Regions from separate parts of the Colwellia sp. E150_009 genome, predicted to be linked through region 2. Evidence: predicted binding sites of a transcription regulator. Region 2 holds the regulator's gene; the other holds the start of a gene.

Region 1 (3,322 bases), on a different contig from region 2:
TTCACTAAGTCAGTTACTTCGTTTATTTCTTCTGTAACATAAATGCGACTGCCTGGTGTTGCAGGTAATTCTTCTTTAAATGATTTGGCTAGAAAACCATTTTTAAGTAAATTGTTGTCTGCAGTAGAGTTGTATTGCACAGAACCATAAACACAATGGTGATTAGTGGCTACTAACCCCTGATCTGAAACAAATGAGGCAGTACAACCACCTAAACTAACGATTGCCCCCATCGGAAAACCAGTTAAATCAGTTAAGTCATTTGGATTTAATGCTAAACCTGCTTTGGTTAATTGTTTAGTAATAGTTGGCAATTGATTGGGTTGCCACATACCTTCATCAGCTAATGCAGTATTAGCTGTTAAAGTGAAGCTTATGGCGATTAATGATAAAGCAACTTTGTTCATAATAAGAAATCTCAATTGTTATTGTCATGTTATATTTGTGTTAACGTCAACAGTTTGCTTTAGTCTATTTATACAGTCAAGCAAGCTATGCTAATTAGGTTTTTTTAGTGTAGAATAGCGGCATTATTATTGTACTTAAATTGAGTACTTATACATTTCACTTGTATTGTGAGACAGCATTAAAATGACCACACTTAGAAAACAAAATGAATCAAATTTGGTGCATGCTTTTAAGCGATTATTAAAAGGGCAGTGTTATGGTTCGCAAGGGCAGCTTGCACAAGCGCTGTCGGCTCAAGGCTTTGAAAATATGTCGCAAGCTAAAATATCTCGTTTGTTATCTAAGTTAGGGGCAGTTAAAACTCGCAACGCTAATAATGAAATGATTTATATTTTGCCAGATGAATTAGCCGTACCAAAGTCAAAACATTCAATAGAGTCAGTGGTATTAAGTGTTAAACATAACGGTATGCAAATTATACTTAAAACGGGGATTGGTGGGGCACCGTTGATTTCTAGAATGCTTGACAGTATGGGGGATTCAGCGGGAATTTTAGGTACATTAGCAGGTGATGATACTATTTTTATTGCGCCCGTATCGGCTGATCGTATTGAAGAAATAACACAGTCTATTCGAGAATTGTTAGGGGTGAAAGCTAGCCAGTAAATGCCTAGTCAGTAAACAGGGTATAATATAATTGACCACGTGTGGCTTGGTACTTGTTTCGGTAGAGTTTTCTATTTTATTATTACAGGTCAAGGTATTTATTAGTGCATTGGGTAAAATGTTGGAATCTAAGCAAACAACTTAATGAGTTGATTGTACGCTAATTTTTAACAGGATTTTTACCATGACCTCAATCCCTGAATTTATGACTAATAAACACCGTGAGTGTGATGATTTTTTTACTGAAGCAGAAGCTGCGGTTGCAAAAGGTGACTGGTCATTGGCTTCAAGTAAGTGGCAATGCTTTACTGATGAGTTAGCCAAACATTTTAGCCAAGAAGAAGACGTACTATTTCCTAAATTTGAACAGGAAACAGGGATGACTTCAGGTCCAACTCAAGTTATGCGAATGGAACATCAACAAATGCGAGCATTAGTGGAAGATTTAACTAATGCTTTGGCTGCCAATGGAAAAGATGACTATTTAGGATTGAGTGAAACACTGATGGTGATGATGCAACAGCATAATATGAAAGAAGAAATGATGCTTTATCCTATGATGGCTCAAAACTTGGCCGATGGAGAGCAACTTATTGAACAATTTCAAGCCAGTTGATATAACGTAAGTGATTAAGCAAAGTTTACAATTTATTACTGTAGATGTCAGTGAGTTAGCACCACCTGAACCAATGACTGTGATTTTGAAACAGTTATCAGTATTGACCGTGCAACAATGTTTGTTGGTTAAACATAGAAAACAACCTTTTCCGCTGTATGAAAAGCTAGCTGATGCAGGCTTTTCATATTATTGTGTAGTACACACTCAAGACGCTATAACCTTGTATATTTATCATCAAATTGCAGAACCATTATTTAATCAATTGTTAGCACAAAACTGTTTAGAGAAAGATGACTATTGATGAATCTTCATGGCTTATCCTTTAACGCATTACCCCCTATTGAACTACCTTTTCGTTTTTTTCTCACTGCACCACTGTTTGTTATTGCTTGTGCATTATTAATACTTGTTTCGGGAGAAACATTATTTTTAAGTCGATGGCAGCCAAGTATGCTGGCGCTTACTCATGGATTTACTCTAGGTTTTATCACTATGGTGATGATGGGAGCATTATTACAATTATTGCCAGTTATTGGCGGTGTTGGTATTGCAAAACCTAGGCAAATCACCTTGATTTGTCATACTGCTTTAGTATTGGGTACTTTGTGTTTAATCATAAATTTTATCTGGCCAAGCACAACACTAACGGTGGTTACATTATTGTTATTGGTGTTGGGGGTAGGTGTTTATATTACTTCTGTTGCGTTAGTCTTATTGAAAAAACTAAGCCAAGGTGGCTCTATTCTTGGTTTTCGTTTCGCTATTATTGCGCTATTGATTGTTGCTTTATTGGGCGTGTTCATGCTTAATTTGTCGCTGCCTACCGCGATAGAACTGTCTAGTTTGAGTTCAAATTTTGCAGGAAAATCCATTACCAATACTCATGCTATTTTAGGATTAGTGGGGTGGGGGAGTTTGATGATAATGTCGGTCAGCTTTCAGGTTATTCCTATGTTTCATGTTGCTCCTAGTTTTCCTAAATTCATTAGTGGTTATTTACCAACTGTATTATTTGTGTTTTTGGTTCTATTTGTTTTTCAACCGTCAATGATTTTCATCGCTATTATGTTGATTCACGGTGTATTTTCAATAAGTTTATTGTTTATTATGTCAAAACGAAAACGCAAAATATCTGACAATACTATTCGTTATTGGCAATTGGCTGCAATTTCATTAATCGTTTTAAATCTTTTTTATTTTTTTCCTGAAGCCTATTTACCAGAAAAAGTTGTTCAGAATAAGGTCGTTTTGATAGCAGTTGTTTTTATTTATTTTTATCTTGTTGCCGTTATTCAAGGGATGCTGTTAAAAATATTACCCTTTTTAAGTTATACCCACTTACAGCAGCAATGCCTAACCAATTTCTCTGCCATGCAATTTCTTCCTCATATGCATGAGTTTTTAGACAAAAAACATGGGCAGTGGCTCTTTTATTTGCACGTTGTAACAGGAGTGGTGTTACTAATAACTATTATGTTTCCTAGTGTGTATTGGTTGCTTTCTTTGTTACTTATTATTGAGTTTTCTTGGCTGTTAATGTTGATGGTTAAAACGAGACGTTTGTATTTTTCAATATTAGATAAAATTAATTCTTCGACGAATGAATAGTTTGCAAGTTATTCACTGATT
Region 2 (3,322 bases):
ATCAAGATGTTACACTTGCCCCTATGCATGAACGCGCACGCCGTGGCATTGGTTATTTACCACAAGAAGCCTCTATTTTTAGAAAACTTACCGTCACCGATAACATTATGGCTATTTTACAAACAAGGAAGAACCTTAGTGAGCTTGATAGGCAAGCTAAGTTAGAACACCTGTTAGAAGAGTTTAATATTAGTCATATTAAAGATAACTTAGGTATGAGCTTATCAGGTGGTGAGAGAAGACGCGTAGAAATTGCTAGAGCCCTAGCTGCAGAGCCTGAATTTATTTTACTTGACGAACCCTTTGCTGGAGTTGATCCTATTTCTGTTGGCGATATAAAAAAAATTATTATTCACCTTAAAAATCGTGGAATTGGTATATTAATTACCGATCATAACGTGCGTGAAACACTTGATGTATGTGAACATGCTTATATTGTTAGCCACGGAGAAATTATTGCCGAAGGTGATTCAAATCAAATTCTTGCAAATCAAAAGGTAAGAGATGTATACCTTGGTGAGCAATTCACGCTATAGTTAGCACAGACATAAAAACTTAAGCTATGCTTATTATTATGAAAATTAAATAAATAAATAAAATTATTAATAGGAATTAGAAAACGTAGATGCGCCCAACTCTGCAGCTCCGAATAGGACAACAACTAACCATGACGCCACAACTGCAACAAGCGATAAAGCTGTTGCAGTTATCAACGTTGGAACTTCAGCAAGAAATTCAAGAAGTGCTTGAAAGTAATCCTCTTCTTGAAGTGAATGAGCAACAAGCATCCGATACTAGCGCTGATAATGATTCAAATAATAATTCAGATAATCTTGAAGAAGCCTTTTCAGCAAAAACTTCTGAAAAGACTGCCACTGATGGCAGTGAAGATTCATCCGCAACCATTGATGAAATCAGCACAACAGAAGCTATGGAAAAAAATGATATTCCTGAAGAGCTAAATATCGACACAACATGGGAAGAAAGTTACAGTGCGGGCACATCAAATACAGGCGCAATTAGTAGCCCAAGTGAAGATTATACTTATCAAGGTGAAACAACCGACTCTATTCAAGATCACCTTTTATGGCAAATGGAGTTAACCCCGTTTTCAGAAACCGATAGAGCTGTCGCTATCGCCATTATTGAAGCGGTAGACGACGCAGGTTATATGACAGTGTCAAGTGAAGACATTTTAGAAAGTGTTGGTATAGAGGGACTGGAACTTGACGAAGTAGAAGCTGTATTAAAGCGTATCAATGTTTTTGATCCTATCGGCGTTGCCGCTCGCTCTATTGCTGATTGTTTGCTGATTCAATTAAATCAATTTGAGCCAACTACTCCGTATTTAAACGAAAGTAAGTTAATCATTAAAGAGCATATTGATCTACTTGGTAACCGTGATTATAGACAACTCATGCGCAAAACGCGTCTTAAAGAAGATCAGTTGCGTGAAGTGATGCGATTAATTCAAAGTTTAAATCCGCGCCCTGGTGATGTTGTTGCAAAAAATGATGATCAATATGTAATACCTGATGTGTCTGTAGAGAAAAAAAATGGTCGCTGGGTGGTAGAATTAAACCCAGATACCGCCCCTAAATTATCCGTAAATCAACAATATGCCGCTATGACAAAAACTACCAAGTCATCAAGCAGTGATGGCCAATTTATTCGCGCCAACCTACAAGAAGCTAAATGGTTTATTAAAAGCTTAGAATCACGTAACGACACCCTATTAAAAGTATCTAATTGTATTGTTCAACGCCAACAAGGCTTTTTTGAGCATGGCGAAGAAGCTATGCGTCCCATGGTATTGAATGATATAGCAGAAGCAGTAGATATGCATGAGTCTACGATTTCACGGGTAACTACCCAAAAATACATGCATACCCCAAGGGGAATTTTTGAATTAAAATACTTTTTCTCAAGTCACGTTAGCACAGAAAATGGCGGTGAATGTTCATCAACCGCTATCCGTTCTTTAATCAAAAAACTCATTCTAGCGGAAACACCTGCTAAGCCGCTAAGTGATAGTAAAATGGCTGATTTACTGGCCGAGCAGGGAATTAATGTTGCGAGACGAACCATAGCCAAATATCGAGAATCTTTGTCTATTCCCCCGTCAAATCAACGTAAGAGTTTACTATAATAGCTATATACTAGCTCAATTAAGATAATAAGGATCGAACTTATGCAAATTAACCTTACTGGCCACCATGTAGACCTAACTTCATCATTAAGAGAATACGTTAATACTAAATTTGATAAATTAGAACGACATTTTGATCACATCACGAATGTGCATGTGGTACTGACAGTAGAAAAGTTAGATCAAAAAGCGGAAGCAACGGTGCACTTAAAAGGCAATGAAATTCATGCTTCAGCAGTCAATACTGACATGTATACATCAATAGATACTTTAATTGATAAATTAGATCGCCAAGTGCTTAAATATAAAGGCAAAATATCGCAACATTAGCGCAATAATATAAAAAATTATGACACTACAAGACATATTAACACTGGACTGCACGCAATGTGCAGTACCAGTACAAAGTAAAAAACGCCTACTTGAACAAATTTGCCTTCTTGCCGCTAAGCAATTAGGAACCGCTAGTCCAACCGACCTACTGGATAGTTTACTCAACCGTGAAAAAATGGGTAGTACAGGTATTGGCAATGGTATTGCAATTCCTCATGGTAGATTAAATAATACAGATAAAGCTATCGCCGTATTTTTAACAACTCAGCAAGCCATAGATTTTGACGCAATAGACAACAAACCTGTTGATATATTCATCTGTTTATTTGTGCCTGAAAATAGTACACAAGAACACTTAGATACATTACAGAGTATAGCCAAGCTGTTTAGTAATCGTAAAACAGCCAAACAAGTACGAAAATGCACAAATCAACAAGAAATGTTTAATCTTATTCAACAAGCAACTTAAAGTTGCAATGATATAGAAAATTGCGTGTTGAGAGTCACTCGTTTCACGAAACTTTGTACCCGTAAGTCGAGGCTTAACTTATGAAACTTATTATTGTTAGTGGACGTTCTGGCTCTGGGAAATCAGTTGCGTTAAGGGTGCTAGAAGATTTAGGGTATTATTGCGTTGATAATATTCCTGTAAACTTATTACCCGCATTAACTCATACTGTTATTCACGATTATGAAAATGTTGCTGTAAGCTTAGATGTTCGAAACCTACCAAATGATCCTAATGATATTTTAGAAGTTATCGAATATCTGCCAAATGCGATTGATATTACTACCTTATTTTTAGATGCTGATGATAATGATCTTATTCGACGTTTCAGT

Evidence for each region. Region 2 encodes sigma-54, which starts transcription at its own class of promoters, with help from an activator protein. Its sites were predicted from a motif close to GTTGGCACGNNNNTNGNNT; they were not measured.
Region 1: the regulator sigma-54 is predicted to act here: its motif matches at 1,115-1,133, upstream of ACE1OF_RS04050 (hemerythrin domain-containing protein).

What each region holds. Positions count from the first base shown of each region.
Region 1 is NZ_JBHFOM010000005.1:122,486-125,807, forward strand. It holds gene ACE1OF_RS04040 (S46 family peptidase) at 1-407, opposite strand, end outside; gene argR (transcriptional regulator ArgR) at 592-1,074, shown strand; gene ACE1OF_RS04050 (hemerythrin domain-containing protein) at 1,259-1,690, shown strand; gene ACE1OF_RS04055 (DUF2249 domain-containing protein) at 1,701-1,994, shown strand; gene ACE1OF_RS04060 (hypothetical protein) at 1,991-3,301, shown strand.
Region 2 is NZ_JBHFOM010000001.1:128,183-131,504, reverse strand. It holds gene lptB (LPS export ABC transporter ATP-binding protein) at 1-536, shown strand, start outside; gene ACE1OF_RS00610 (RNA polymerase factor sigma-54) at 626-2,149, shown strand; gene hpf (ribosome hibernation promoting factor) at 2,192-2,479, shown strand; gene ptsN (PTS IIA-like nitrogen regulatory protein PtsN) at 2,499-2,951, shown strand; gene rapZ (RNase adapter RapZ) at 3,032-3,322, shown strand, end outside.